2 regions of the Staphylococcus sp. GDY8P57P genome follow, and region 2 is predicted to be linked to the other one. Evidence: riboswitches for the same ligand, from Rfam matches in the RefSeq annotation. Region 2 holds a riboswitch; the other holds the start of a gene.
The links. Region 2 has a riboswitch for lysine ahead of KA878_RS13130 (aspartate kinase). Riboswitches for the same ligand answer to the same signal wherever they lie in the genome.
Positions count from the first base shown of each region.

Region 1: it holds a riboswitch for lysine, as region 2 does, so the genes downstream of both, KA878_RS01160 (amino acid permease) here and KA878_RS13130 (aspartate kinase) in region 2, are expected to answer to the same signal.

Region 1 covers NZ_JAESLK010000003.1:77,197-85,430, reverse strand. The annotation lists gene gap (type I glyceraldehyde-3-phosphate dehydrogenase) at 1-672, shown strand, start outside; gene nrdR (transcriptional regulator NrdR) at 928-1,398, shown strand; gene dnaB (replicative helicase loading/DNA remodeling protein DnaB) at 1,399-2,790, shown strand; gene dnaI (primosomal protein DnaI) at 2,791-3,711, shown strand; gene thrS (threonine--tRNA ligase) at 4,019-5,956, shown strand; lysine riboswitch at 6,006-6,181, shown strand; gene KA878_RS01160 (amino acid permease) at 6,343-7,836, shown strand; ribosomal protein L20 leader region at 7,900-8,027, shown strand; gene infC (translation initiation factor IF-3) at 8,050-8,234, shown strand, end outside.
Region 2 covers NZ_JAESLK010000052.1:23,179-31,412, forward strand. The annotation lists gene pstC (phosphate ABC transporter permease subunit PstC) at 1-535, opposite strand, end outside; gene KA878_RS13115 (PstS family phosphate ABC transporter substrate-binding protein) at 722-1,672, opposite strand; gene cvfB (CvfB family protein) at 1,971-2,870, opposite strand; gene KA878_RS13125 (ABC-F family ATP-binding cassette domain-containing protein) at 3,024-4,628, shown strand; lysine riboswitch at 4,892-5,068, shown strand; gene KA878_RS13130 (aspartate kinase) at 5,153-6,355, shown strand; gene KA878_RS13135 (aspartate-semialdehyde dehydrogenase) at 6,419-7,408, shown strand; gene dapA (4-hydroxy-tetrahydrodipicolinate synthase) at 7,410-8,234, shown strand, end outside.

The sequences.
Region 1 (8,234 bases), on a different contig from region 2:
TTAACTGGACCATCTAAAGGTGGACATGTACAAATGGTAGTCAAAGGGGTAAATGATAATCAATTAGATGTTGAAACGTATGACATTTTTAGTAATGCGTCATGTACAACAAACTGTATTGGACCGGTAGCTAAAGTTTTAAATGATCAATTTGGTATTGTTAATGGTCTTATGACAACAGTTCATGCAATTACAAATGATCAAAACAATATAGATAATCCACATAAAGATTTACGTCGCGCACGTTCTTGTAACGAAAGTATTATACCAACGTCAACTGGTGCTGCTAAAGCTTTAAAAGAAGTACTCCCAGAATTAGAAGGTAAACTTCATGGTTTAGCTTTACGTGTACCAACTAAAAACGTTTCACTTGTTGATTTAGTGGTTGATTTAAAAGAAAACGTAACAGCAGAACAAGTTAACGATGCATTCCGTAATGCAGATTTAGATGGCATTCTTGATGTAGAAGATGCACCATTAGTTTCGATGGACTTTAATACTAACCCTAATTCAGCAGTCATTGATGCTCAAAACACAATTGTAATGGGGGATAATAAAGTAAAAGTGATTGCATGGTACGATAACGAGTGGGGTTATTCAAATAGAGTAGTTGAAGTTGCTCAACAAATTGCCAAATTAATTGGTTCTGAAAATGTTGCGACTGCGAAATAATAAATTTTAACAGTCAAATATCGCGAGACTATTAAATCTTTTAACTAAGATTAAATAGTCTCGCTTTTTTGTTTTATATCATTTAGTTACAAACCTTTTACATAGTATTAGAAATTAAGGAATAGGTTATACGTGAATTAGAATTTTTATTAATTTTTTTAAATTTTAGTGTGTTTTTAATGCGCATTGGACTTCTTTTGTCTAGAATGCTTTTATAGTATAATGAATCATAATCTATTCAAGAGGGTGAAAGAAATGAAATGCCCAAAATGTAGTTCAACGCATTCGCGTGTTGTTGATTCAAGACATGCAGATGATGCTAATGCAATTAGACGTAGAAGAGAATGTGAAAATTGTGGCACTCGATTTACGACATTTGAACATATAGAAGTAAGTCCATTGATTGTGGTTAAGAAGGATGGGACGCGAGAACAATTTTTAAGAGAGAAAATATTGAATGGACTTGTTAGATCATGTGAGAAGCGACCTGTACGTTATCAGCAATTAGAGGATATTACGAATAAGGTTGAATGGCAATTACGTGATAGCGGCCAAACAGAAATTTCTTCTAGAGATATTGGAGAACATGTAATGAATTTATTAATGCATGTTGATCAAGTATCTTATGTAAGATTTGCTTCAGTATATAAGGAATTTAAAGATGTTGATCAATTATTAGCATCAATGCAAGGCATCTTGAATGATAATAAACGGAGTGATATATAAATGAGTTTGCACTCATATGAATATGGTTTAAGCCCGCATGACGGTTATAAAGTGTATCGTCAATTCCAATTTAATCATAATCATTTGGAGATACTTAATCGATTGTATATGCCCTTAATAGGCGCACAAGCTATAGGTACATATCATTTTATGAACCAATTTGTGAACAGTGATGAAACATTAACACACTATACAATCATGAATGAATTAAAATTGAATTTGGCAGAATTTCGTCAATACATGGATTTATTAGAAGCAATCGGTTTGATTAAAACATATGTAAATCACGATGAACAACAATCATTTTTCATTTATGAATTAGTACAGCCACCTACTGCATATCAGTTTTTTAATGATCCTATGTTATCTGTTTACTTATATAATCAAGTTGATAAACAACGTTATAAAAGCCTAAAAAATTATTTTAAAAAACAAGAACCTGATTTAAATGGCTTTCAACAAGTTACGCGCAAATTTACTGATGTATTTAAAGTACCTCATGCTAATGTTCCTGTAGATGCATCATCAATAAAAAAAGAAAAGTCATACAATGGTATTGATTTATCTAATGTGTCGTTTGATTTTGAAATTTTAAAAGAGATGCTACGTAATCATTTTATTAGTGATGAAATTATTACTAAAGAAACCAAAGATTTAATAGTTCAATTAGCGACTTTATATGGTTTAACAGAAGATGCTATGAAGCGTATTATTTTAAATTCTATTACAAGTAATCAACAGTTATCGCATGAAGAAATTAGAAAACATGCCCGTTCGTATTATTTGATTGAACATAATCAACAATTACCTGAGCTGGAACCAAAAGGTAGCAGTGAAAGCCAAAGTGAAGTTACTCATATTCGGCAAGCTACATCGTCAGAACAAGTCACTACAGATAATAATTGGTTGCAATTGTTAGAGGAAACGAGCCCAATCGATATGTTGACATCTTGGTCTGGGTCAGAGCCAACATTCCAACAAAAGAAAATGGTTGAAGAATTAATTGAAAGAGAAAAGTTAAACTTTGGTGTTATAAATATTTTGCTTCAATTTGTCATGTTAAAAAATGATATGAAATTACCAAAGACATACATTTTAGAAATTGCATCCAACTGGAAGAAATTGGGCATTAAGTCTGCAAAAGAGGCATATGACTACGCATTAAAAGCTAGTGAGCAAAAAGCCGATTACAAAGGCAACGATAAATCTCAATCAAGAAAACGATATGCTAAATCTCGAGAAATTGTATCTAGAGAGAAAACGCCAAAATGGTTGAAAAATAGAGGACAGGAAAAACAGGAAAAAGCACTAACTAAAGAAGAACAGGAACGTTTTGAAAAAGAACGCGCTGCATTCCGTGAGCAACTCATACGTGATTGGGAGGAGGATTAAATGAAGTCATTTAATAGTATTATCAAAGCAAATGGAGATTTAGAGAAACGAATTGCTAAAATCAAGCAGCAAGTCATAAATGACCCTGCTGTAAAAGCATTCTTAAACCAGCATCAATCTGAATTGACGAACGACATCATTGATAATGATTTGAATGTATTACAAGAGTATAAAGATCAACAAAAGATTTATGATGGTCATGATTACGAACACTGTCCGAATTTTGTAAAAGGACATGTTCCTGAATTATATGTGGAGAATAATAGAATAAAAATTCGTTATAATATGTGTCCATGCAAAATTAAACATGATGAAGAAAAATTCAATGCGCATTTAATAACTTCACACCATATGCAACGCGATACGTTAAACGCTAAGATGAAAGATATCTATGATTCAGATATACATCGACTAGCTATCGCTAAACATGCGAATGATATGTGCAAGCAATTAGTTAATGGCGAGAAGGTAAAAGGTATGTATATTCATGGTCCTTTTGGAACAGGTAAGTCGTTTATCTTAGGTGCAATTGCAAACCAACTTAAAGCTAAAAGTATCGCCTCTACGATTGTTTATTTACCTGAATATATTCGTACACTTAAAAGTGGCTTCAAAGATGGTAGTTACGAAACTAAGTTACAACGCATAAGAGAAGCAAAAATATTAATGATAGATGATATTGGCGCAGAAGAAGTGACACCATGGGTGAGAGATGAAGTGATTGGTCCATTGTTACACTATCGAATGGTCCAAGAACTTCCAACATTTTTCTCATCAAATTTAAATTTTGACGAGTTAGAGCATCATTTATCGATTACGCGTGAAGGTGCAGAAGAAACGAAAGCAGCTAGAATTATAGAAAGAATTAAAACATTGTCAACACCATATTATTTAGATGGTAAAAATTTAAGAAATAATTGAAATTTAAAATAACTATTGTATAATTAAGATAAATCTTAATCGTTGAAATAGTTGAAGATATGATAATTTAATCCATGTTATACAGCGAGCTAATATTTAGGATGAGAATTTAGCTAACATATTAAGTTATTACTCCTTCATTATTAGGTATTGGTAATCAATGCCCGGCTCAAGACCGTTATCTTAAGCAGAGATGTTTAGCAATTGCTAAATAACTAGGGTGGTACCACGACAAACTCGTCCCTTTTTTAGGGGGCGAGTTTTTTTATTTCAACGAAAATAGAATTTAATTACGGAGGTTTTATAAATGGATCAAATCAATGTTCAATTTCCAGATGGCAATTCGAAAGCGTTTGATAAAGGAACAACAACTGAAGATATAGCACAATCAATTAGCCCAGGATTAAGAAAAAAAGCTGTGGCTGGTAAATTTAATAATCAAATGGTGGATTTAACTAGACCATTAGAAGAAGATGGAAGTATTGAAATTGTAACACCTGGTAGTGATGAAGCACTTGAAGTTTTACGCCATTCTACTGCACATTTAATGGCTCAAGCTTTAAAACGTTTATACGGGGATGTGAAATTTGGTGTTGGACCGGTTATAGATGGCGGTTTTTATTATGATTTTGATATGGACGAAAAAGTTTCATCAGATGACTTTGAAAAAATTGAAAAAACAATGAAACAAATTGTTAATGAAAATCATAAAATTGAACGCAAAGTTGTATCTAGAGATGAAGCTAAAGCTTTCTTCAAAGATGATCCATATAAATTAGAATTAATCGATGCTATTCCCGAAGATGAAAGTGTAACGTTATATTCACAAGGTGAATTTACGGATTTATGTCGCGGTGTACACGTTCCTTCAACTTCTAAAATCAAAGAATTTAAGTTACTTTCAACTGCTGGTGCCTATTGGCGTGGAGACAGTAATAATAAAATGTTACAACGTATTTATGGTACAGCCTTTTTCGATAAAAAAGATTTAAAAGCACATTTAGAAATGCTTGAAGAACGTCGTGAACGAGATCATCGTCGCATTGGTAAAGATTTAGAACTATTCACAAATAACCCATTAGTAGGGGCTGGATTACCATTGTGGTTACCAAACGGTGCTACAATCCGTCGTGAAATTGAACGCTACATTGTTGATAAAGAGGTAAGTATGGGATATGACCATGTTTATACACCTGTATTAGCAAATGTGGAGTTATATAAAACGTCTGGACACTGGGACCATTATAGAGATGACATGTTCCCACCAATGAAATTAGATGAAACAGAAGAGATGGTATTACGACCTATGAACTGTCCGCATCATATGATGGTTTATAACAACCGTCCACATTCTTATCGTGAATTACCTATTCGTATTGCTGAGTTAGGTACTATGCATAGATATGAAGCGAGTGGTGCTGTATCAGGTTTACAACGTGTACGTGGAATGACATTAAATGACTCTCACATTTTTGTAAGACCTGATCAAATCAAAGATGAGTTTAAACGTGTTGTAAATATGATTCAAGAAGTATATAGAGACTTTGGCTTTGAGGATTATACATTTAGATTAAGTTACAGAGATCCTGAAGACAAAGAGAAATATATGGATGACGATGAAATGTGGAATAAAGCTGAAACTATGCTAAAAGAAGCGGTTGATGAAATGGGATTACCATACGTTGAAGCGATTGGCGAAGCGGCATTCTACGGTCCAAAACTAGACGTACAGGTTAAAACTGCTATGGGTAAAGAAGAAACATTATCTACTGCGCAAATTGATTTCTTATTACCAGAAAGATTTGAATTAACTTACATCGGTAGTGATGGTGAAAATCATCGACCAGTCGTTATTCATCGTGGTGTCGTTTCAACTATGGAACGTTTCGTAGCCTTCTTAACTGAGGAAACAAAAGGTGCCTTCCCAACATGGTTAGCACCAAAACAAGTTGAAATTATCCCAGTTAATGTAGATTTACATTATGATTATGCTAGAAATTTACAAGATGAATTAAAATCACAAGGCGTTCGTGTAGAAATCGATGACCGTAATGAAAAAATGGGTTACAAAATACGTGAAGCCCAAATGCAAAAAATACCTTACCAAGTTGTAGTAGGCGATAAAGAAGTTGAAAATAACGAGGTTAATGTACGTAAGTATGGTTCTCAAGATCAAGACACAGTTGAAAAAGATGAATTCATTTGGAATTTAGTTGATGAAATTCGTTTGAAAAAACGCAGATAGTCTTGATAAAAAAGACAGCATAATGTATATTACTATATAGTTAAATAAAAAAAGAGTTAGAGGTTGCGTCTTTAATGAGTAACACTTCAGAAGTTATTAGGGAACGTATGTTGAAAGTGTGAAAGGTAAAGATGCCGAAATGAATGATATCCTTAAAGATCATTTGTTGGGACAGTTATCGAACAGAAACTGTACTGTCACAATTTGTGATGTGCTACCGAAATAGATTAAGCAAATGGTTGCATATCTTAAGGTATGCAACCATTTTTATATGCTTTAAAAAGTATGAAAAATGGTTTGAAAGTATTGATTGAATGCGTTCATAATCATCGCATAACACAACAAAACGATTTTAGTTAGCCTCTACTGTAAGAAAGGGAGCTTCTATGAGAAAAGTAGAAAGTCAAAATGACGGTATCAAAAGAGGATTGAAAGATCGCCATATTTCTATGATCGCTATGGGAGGTTGTATAGGAACTGGATTATTCATGACATCTGGTGGTGCAATACATGATGCTGGTGCATTAGGTGCTTTAATTGCGTATGCCATTATAGGTGCGATGGTGTTTTTCCTAATGACATCTCTAGGTGAAATGGCAACATATCTACCGGTTTCTGGATCATTTAGTACTTATGCAACACGATTCGTAGATCCATCTTTAGGATTTGCGTTAGGATGGAATTATTGGTTTAACTGGGTTATTACAGTTGCAGCGGATGTTACAATTGCTGCTCAAGTTATTCAGTATTGGACACCTATGGCTGGCATTCCAGCTTGGATATGGAGTTGTATTTTCTTAGTCATTATATTCGCTTTGAATTCTTTATCAGTGAGAGTTTATGGTGAAAGTGAATATTGGTTCGCATTAATCAAAGTCGTAACAGTTATCATCTTTATCGTCATTGGTTTGTTAACGATATTAGGTATCATGGGTGGCGAATTTGTAGGCTTTGATACATTTACTAAGGGTGAAGGACCTATTTTAGGTGGCAACCTAGGTGGCAGTTTATTATCAATTCTAGGTGTATTCTTAGTTGCTGGATTCTCATTCCAAGGTACTGAATTAATTGGTATAACTGCTGGAGAATCTGAAAATCCAGAGCGCGCAGTACCAAAAGCCATTAAACAAGTATTCTGGAGAATATTACTATTCTATATTTTAGCGATATTTGTTATTGGTATGTTAATTCCTTATGATAGCAATGCTTTAATGGGTGGCGATGACAATATTGCTACGTCACCTTTTACATTAGTATTCAAAAATGCTGGTTTAGCCTTTGCAGCATCATTTATGAATGCAGTTATTTTAACTTCTGTATTATCTGCAGGTAACTCAGGTATGTATGCATCAACACGAATGTTATATTCTATGAGTAAAGATAAATTAGCTTTCCATTCATTTGGTAAAACGAATAAATATGGTGTGCCATACTTATCATTATTTGCGACAGCAATTTTAGTTGTTATTATTTTCTTAGTTCAAAAACTAAGTGGTGACGCATATGAATATATTGTTGCTGCAAGTGGTATGACAGGCTTTATCGCATGGGTTGGTATTGCGATTAGTCATTATAGATTTAGACGCGCATTTGAAAAACAACATCACAGTAAGAGAGAATTAAAATATAAAGCAAAATGGTTCCCATTCGGTCCAATTTTTGCAGGGATACTTTGTGTGATTGTTATTATTGGGCAAGATGTTGATTTCATTAAAACAGGTCATTTTGATTTAAATCGATTTGTTATCACATACATGGGTATTCCAGTATTCTTAGTGTTCTTTATTTATCATAAATTGAGATATAAAACTAAGATGATTCCATTGGATAAAGTAGACTTAAGACAAGATGTGTCAATGGATGAAGTAAAACATCATTAAATTAAAAATATTTGTTGACTTATACCACATACACTGATATGATTAATAACGTTGAATACGAAACGTACCAAGTAGAAACACCCGTTTCTCACCTGTAGCGACGCATTAAGCAGTTGGCAGGTTAATCATGTCACACATTATATGTGTATGAGAGAAGAGCGGGCATTCTATGCTCGCTCTTTTTGCTTGGAAAATTTCGTAAAATTTTGGGAGGTGTCAATCATAGCAAAAGATCAAACGCAAGTTAACGAAAAGATTCGCGCTAAAGAATTACGTTTAATTGGCCAAAATGGTGACCAAATTGGTGTTAAATCAAAACGAGAAGCTTTAGAAATGGCTGAACGTGTTGAATTAGATTTAGTAGTTGTAGCACCAAATGCTAAACCACCTGTTGCGAG
Region 2 (8,234 bases):
TACTTGTAATGACAGGAACAATCATAATACCTACTACAATTCCTGGGCTGACAGAGTTAAAACTATCAAGCGCTGGAATAAACGTTCTTAAAACAGGTGTTACAAACGTTAAAGCGAAGAAACCAAATACAATTGTTGGAATACCTGCCAAGATTTCAAGAATTGGTTTAATAATACGTCGTGCTTTGTCACTTGCATATTCACTTAAATAAATAGCTGCGCCTAATCCGATAGGTACTGCGACGATCGTTGCGATAACTGTAATTTTTAAAGTACCAATTACAAGTGCCCAGATACCATATTTAGGATCAGAACCTGTTGGGTTCCAGTCTTTAGTGAATAGGAATTCAACGATAGATACGCGTGTGAAGAATGTTATTGTTTCAGTTATCAAAGTGAATAGAATACCGATTGTAGTTAAAATTGAGATTGCAGCTATAATACCTAAAATAATGGGTACGATTTTATCACTAAAACCGCCCTTTTTAGCGTTATTTTTAGCTATCAAGTCTCTAACATTAGTTTCCGATGCCATATATAACCCTCTCTTTTTCTCCCAATAAATTTAAAAAAGCGCTAGAAATTATCAGGTAAACAATGAGTTCAAATTAACCTTAAAACATTTTAACAATCACCCATATATTCGAGAACAAGGTAGCAGAGTTGCTACCTTGTAATACCCCTTGAATAATTCCCAGCCCTTTGTTATTAATAATGATTATTATTTATCTGATTTTTTATCATATTTTTCTAAGCTTTTAAGTTCATCTTTGTAAACTTTTTCTGGTGAAGCTACATAACCAGCATCTTCAGCAGATTTACCTTTGTCTTCTAATGTGAATTTGATGAATTCTCTCATTACGTCATTATCTTTTAATGATTTTTCTTTAACATATAAGTATAATGGTCTACTTAAAGCATATGAACCGTCTTTGATTGTTTCTTTAGTTGGTTCAGTAGTTTTGCCTTCATCGTCTTTGATTTTAACTTCTTTTAATTTATCTTTGTTTTGTTCGTAGAAGTTATAACCGAAGTAACCGATACCCTCTTTGTTTTTCTCAACTGATTGAACAATTACGTTAGTATCTCCGTTTTTCTCAGCTTTGATATCTTCTTTGTTCATTACTTCCTCTTCGAAGAAGTCATAAGTACCATGACTTGAGTTTGGAGAGAATGCTTTGATTTCTTTATCAGGCCAGCTTGAATTTACATCTTTCCAAGTTTTAGCTTCGCCACTGTAGATTTTTTTCAATTGATCTTTAGATAATTCTTTAACGAAGTCGTTATCTTTGTTTACAGCAACTGTTACACCATCTTGTGCAATTTTGTATTCTTTATATTTAATATCTTTGTCTTCTAATTTTTGTTTTTCTTCATCTTTAATAGGTCTAGAAGCTTGTGAGAAATCAGTTTCGCCAGCGATGAATTTTTCAAAACCAGCACCAGTACCTGCTTGACCAGATGAAATAGTAGCGTTTGGATGATCTTTAGCCCATTTTTCGTTTAATTTTTCAACGATAGGAGCTACTGTTGATGAACCTTCACCTTTAGCTTCACCTTTAAGGTCTTTGCCATCTCCAGAACCACTTCCACTGCTATCTCCACCGCCACATGCGCCTAATAATACCGAAGCGCCTAAAACAGTTGTACCAACTAATTGCCATTTTTTCATTGAAATATCCTCCTAATAGATAACCCAAAATGTTATATGTATTTCTTACAGTCCTTATATTACATACCTTTTGTTAATACAAAATGGTTTAAATGTAAATTTTTTGTTAAGATTATAGAAAAATTATTACTAAGCATAAAGATTGTCTATGAAAATAAAAAAAGGGGCTGGAGAGAATTCTTATCGAATTCATCGTCCAGCCCCACAAGTATGACTAGCGGTCAGAAAAATTTCTTGAAATGACATAGCGTATTAAAAGCACTATTTAAATAGAAGGAAAATGTTTGAATCGAGATGATTAATCTTTTTCTACACGACTCCAACCTTTTTTAGTTAAAGAAATTTTACCTGTTTCAATATTGATAATTTTATGTTTGTATAAGTGACCAATGGCACGTTTGAATGAACCTTTACTCATGTTGAATACTTCTTTGATTGCTTCTGGGCTTGATTTATCCCAAAAAGGTAATTCACCTTCGTATTCGACTAATAAATTAAATATTACTTGACCATCATCATCAAGACGTTCATGAGCTAGAGGTAAAAATGAACCATTTAGTTCACCTTTATCGTTATGACCAATAATCCGTACTTCTACTTCTTCTCCTAAACGTGGCTCTTCTTTACGTTCTGATTCATGTACAAAGATTTTATAGCCATCATTTGATAGCAAGAAACTTCCTATTCTTAATAATCGATATGGTCTTGCTTTAATAAGTTCATTTTGTTTTTCGTCATCATAAACTGGCGTAAACATTTTTTCTACGATTGTTTCACTAGCCAGGCGCGCAAACATTTGATTTTCTCTATCGATACGTAATGTAACGAGTACATAATCTCCAGTTTGAGGCCATAATGATTTCACTTTCGGTAAATCTTCCCAAGGAATAAGTACTTCTCTTGGTAAACCAACATCTACACGTGCACCATCACGGTCTGTTTTTAACACTTTGGCAAAATCATATTTGTCTTTCGTAATGTCCGGCATATTTTGAGTTGCAAATAATTCTCCAGAACGGTTTGGATAGATGAAGAAACTGTATTCTTCACCTGTTTCTAATTCATCTTCATCATTGATTTCTGATTGATTTAATTTTACTTGTTCACCATTTGGACCTTTTAAAAGGTATGTAGAACCTTCTAAACCAATGACTTCTAAAAATTCAATTGAACCAACGATATCTTTATCTAATGCCATAATATTCTCCTTCAAGGGTTTGTATTCTACATCATTATAACATGCATAGTAAAAACAAGCATTCACACGTTTACATTTACATTAGGTCGAAACTCTATACAGAATATGATATAATTTTTGCGTTAGATAAACGATAAATAAAGGAGTAAATGCATGCTACAAGTAACTGATGTAAGTTTACGTTTCGGCGATCGTAAACTATTTGAAGATGTAAATATTAAATTTACTGAAGGTAATTGTTATGGACTTATTGGTGCCAATGGTGCTGGTAAATCAACGTTTTTAAAAATTTTATCAGGAGAAATTGATTCTCAAACAGGACACGTTTCAATGGGTAAAGATGAACGTTTGGCTGTTTTAAAACAAGATCACTTCGCTTATGAAGATGAACGTGTATTAGACGTCGTTATCAAAGGTCATGAACGTTTGTATGAAGTAATGAAAGAAAAAGATGCCATTTATATGAAACCGGATTTCAGCGATGAAGATGGTATCCGTGCTGCTGAACTTGAAGGTGAATTCGCTGAAATGAATGGTTGGAATGCAGAAGCGGATGCTGCTTCCCTACTTTCAGGTTTAGGTATCGCTACTGAATTACATGATAAACAAATGTCTGAATTAGAAAATAATCAAAAAGTGAAAGTTTTATTAGCTCAAAGTTTATTTGGTGAACCAGATGTACTTCTACTCGATGAGCCTACCAATGGTTTAGATATTCCTGCTATTAGTTGGTTAGAAGATTTCTTAATTAATTTCGATAATACAGTCATTGTTGTATCACATGACCGTCACTTTTTAAATAATGTGTGTACACATATTGCTGATTTAGATTTCGGTAAGATTAAATTATATGTAGGTAACTATGATTTCTGGTATCAATCAAGTCAATTAGCTCAAAAAATGGCTCAAGAGCAAAACAAGAAAAAAGAAGAAAAAATTAAAGAATTACAAGACTTTATTGCACGTTTCTCAGCAAATGCTTCTAAATCTAAACAAGCGACAAGTCGTAAAAAACAATTGGAGAAAATTGAATTAGATGATATTCAACCTTCTTCAAGACGTTATCCATATGTTAAGTTCACGCCAGAACGTGAAATTGGAAATGATTTATTAACCGTACAAGGCCTATCTAAAACGATTGATGGTGAAAAAGTACTTGATAATATCTCATTCACTATGAATCCAAATGATAAAGCAATATTAATTGGAGATAGTGAAATTGCTAAAACAACACTATTGAAAATTTTAGCTGGTGAAATGGAGCCAGATGAAGGTACATTTAAATGGGGTGTAACGACATCATTAAGTTACTTCCCTAAAGATAACTCAGAATTCTTTGAAGGTATAGACATGAATTTAGTAGATTGGTTACGTCAATATGCGCCTGAAGATGAACAAACTGAAACGTTCTTACGTGGATTCTTAGGACGTATGTTATTTAGTGGTGAGGAAGTTAAAAAGAAAGCGAGTGTACTTTCTGGTGGTGAAAAAGTTCGCTGTATGTTAAGTAAAATGATGCTTTCAAGTGCGAACGTTTTACTATTGGATGAACCTACGAACCATCTTGATTTAGAAAGTATTACAGCAGTAAATGATGGTCTTGCTTCATTTAAAGGTTCAATCATCTTTACGTCATATGACTTTGAATTCATCAATACGATTGCAAACCGTGTCATTGATCTAAATCAACCAGGCGGTTTATCTAAAGAAGTCCCTTATGAAGAATATTTACAAGAAATTGGTGTATTACAAAAATAAATTTATAATTTAAAATAAGGTTGAGATTAAAGTATATCATTTAGAACACGTCGATTAAGTTCTAGAAAAGGATGACTTTGTGTCTCAACCTTAATTTTTTATACTGAATAAAGGTCTCAACACCGAAATTTTTCACTTTTAATTCATATTTACCTTCATGATGAAAAATAGCCTTTAATTTTTCAGTCTATTTCAAAAAATCACAATTATCGGTTTACAGACACAATTGCCATATGTATAATATAAAACATAGCAATTGAATAAGAAATTGATGAGGCGCATCAATCATTAGTATATATTAGATACACTGTCTGCAACAGCTAATATAGAAAGGGTGCGATGCCGAAATGAATCATAATCGCAGGTATGATTTGTTGGACTTTGTGGTTAAGAGCTGAGAGTTTGTCATTATTTAAAAATAATGGAGTGCATCACTTGTATATAAATTATGAGCAAGTTCGAGCATTCCGAACTTGCTCTTTTTTTATAACGTGTGCCTCCCCTAATCTGTAGGAGGTATCGTATTGAAACGAAGTGTTTTGAAATTTGGCGGTTCATCCGTTGCTGATTTTACAAAAATAAAAAATATAGCTAAAATGCTGAAACGTCGAGTAGACGAAGGTGAACAATTAATTGTAGTAGTCAGTGCTATGGGGAAAACAACAGATCAACTAATTGATAATGTCTTCCATTTGACTGCGACACCTAAAGATGAAGAACTTGCACTGTTACTTACTACTGGTGAACAACAAACGGTATCCTATTTATCAATGGTGTTAAATGATATCGGCGTGACTGCTAGAGCCATGACTGGTTATCAAGCAGGTATTAAAACGGTTGGTCATCATTTGAAAAGCAGAATTGCAGAAATTGATTCAAAAACCTTTGATCAAGCTTTTCAAAATAACGACATTTTAGTCGTAGCAGGCTTTCAAGGTATCAATGATGAGTTAGAACTTACAACTTTAGGTCGCGGTGGTTCTGATACAACGGCAGTTGCCTTAGCAGCAAGTAATCAAATACCTTGTGAAATATATACAGATGTTGATGGTGTCTATGCAACCGATCCAAGAGTTCTTAGTAGAGCAAAGCGCTTAGATTATGTATCTTACGAAGAAATGATGGAAATGAGTGCACTTGGTGCAGGTGTACTTGAAACCCGTAGTGTTGAGCTTGCCAAGAATTACGATATACCATTGTATTTGGGAAGAACACTATCAAATGTGAAAGGAACGTGGATTATGCCAAGAACAGAAATTTTAGAAAAGAAAGCAGTCACGGGCGTCGCTTTAGATAAACATATGATGCATGTAACGATAAGCTACCCCCTACCTGACAATCGTTTGTTAACGCAATTGTTTACAGCGTTAGAAGATGGCTCAGTTAATGTAGATATGATATCGCAAATCGTTAACATCGAAGGGCTACAATTATCGTTTACGATTAAAGATAGTGATGTGCATCAAATTTCACATATTTTAAGTGGGCTTTCCGCTCAATTTGAAGCTTTAGATTATAAAATTAATGAAGCTTACGTCAAAATTTCATTAATTGGTTCAGGCATGAGAGATATGTCAGGCGTAGCATCCAGAGCGTTTATTACACTAATTAACGCCAACATCCCTTTTTATCAAACAACAACTTCAGAAATCAGTATTTCATATGTCATTGACGCTGAAAATGGCGAAAAAGCCGTAGAGCGATTATACGAGGCATTTGATATATAATTCATATAACATTTAAGTTAAATTTTAGGAAAATTCAAACAAATATTATTGGAGTGATAAATTATGACAAAATTAGCAGTGGTTGGAGCAACAGGATTAGTTGGAACAAAAATGTTAGAAACTATTGATCGTAAACACATTCAATTTGACGAATTGGTCTTATTCTCATCTGCAAGATCTGCGGGGAAAGAAGTTGAATTTCAAGGTCAAACATATGTTGTTCAAGAACTAACAGAAGATGCAGCTAGTGCCCACTTTGACTATGTTTTGATGAGTGCTGGTGGCGGTACAAGTGCACAATTCGCCCCTATTTTTGAAAAAGCTGGTGCAATCGTTATTGATAATTCAAGCCAATGGCGAATGACTGAGGATGTAGATTTAATTGTACCTGAAGTTAATCAACCAGAATTCAAACGTGGTATTATTGCCAATCCTAACTGTTCAACAATTCAATCGGTAGTGCCATTAAAAGTGTTACAAGATCAATTTGGTTTAAAACGTGTGGCATATACTACGTATCAAGCAGTTTCGGGCTCTGGTATTAAAGGTAAACGAGATTTAGCAGAAGGTGCAAATGGGAAAGAACCAGAAGCATATCCACACCCTATTTACAATAATGTGTTACCTCATATCGATGTGTTTTTAGAAAATGGATATACAAAAGAAGAACAAAAAATGATTGATGAAACACGCAAAATTTTACATGAACCAGTTTTAAAAGTCACAGCTACATGTGCCCGCGTTCCGGTACAAGATAGCCATAGTGTTGAGATTGACGTTACGCTTGATAAAGAAGCAACTGTACAAGACATTAAAGCGTTATTCGATAAAGATGATCGTGTTGTATTAGTTGATAATCCTGACAATAATGAGTATCCTCAGGCACTTACTTCTACTGGTAAAGATGACGTGTTTGTTGGTCGTATTCGTAGAGATGACTCATTGGATAATACGTTCCACGTATGGTGTACGTCAGACAATTTATTGAAAGGTGCAGCCTTGAATGCCGTGCAAGTATTAGAGCAAGTAATCAATTTAAAAGGAGCTAGATAATATGCCACATTTATTCGAAGGTGTAGGTGTAGCACTTGCTACCCCTTTCAAAAATAATGAAGTTGATTATAATGCATTAGAGAGACACGTAGACTTCCTTTTAGAAAATGGTGTAAAAGCCATTATTGTAAATGGAACTACAGCTGAAAGCCCTACTTTAACTGAAGAAGAGAAAGCGCATATTCTAGAATCAGTGATTCAACAAGTCAATCATCGTGTGACAATTATCGCAGGTACAGGTACTAATAATACTGCCAAATCTATTCAAGCATCACTACGCGCAAAAGCACTTGGTGCGGATGCAATTATGCTAATTACACCCTACTACAACAAAACGAATCAACGTGGTTTAATTAAACACTTTGAAACAATTGCAAATGAAGTTAAATTGCCTGTAGTACTTTATAATGTACCTTCTCGAACAAATATGACGATTGAACCAGAAACGGTTGAAACATTAAGCCATAATCAATACATTGTTGCAATTAAAGATGCTACAAATGATTTTGATTATTATGAAGATGTAAAACGTCGCATTGATCAAGAAACTTTTGCATTGTACAGCGGTAATGATGACAATGTTGTTGACTTTTATAATAGAGGTGGCAATGGTGTTATATCGGTTATTGGTAACGCTATTCCTAGAGAATTCCAAGCATTATACGATGCGAAACAACGTGGAGAAGATATTTCAAAAGATTTTGAACCGATTGGTAAATTATTGGGTGCATTATCTGTAGATGTTAACCCTATTCCGATTAAAGCGTTAACGAGTTATCTAGGATTCGGAGATTATGAATTACGTTTACCACTGATTCCTTTAGAA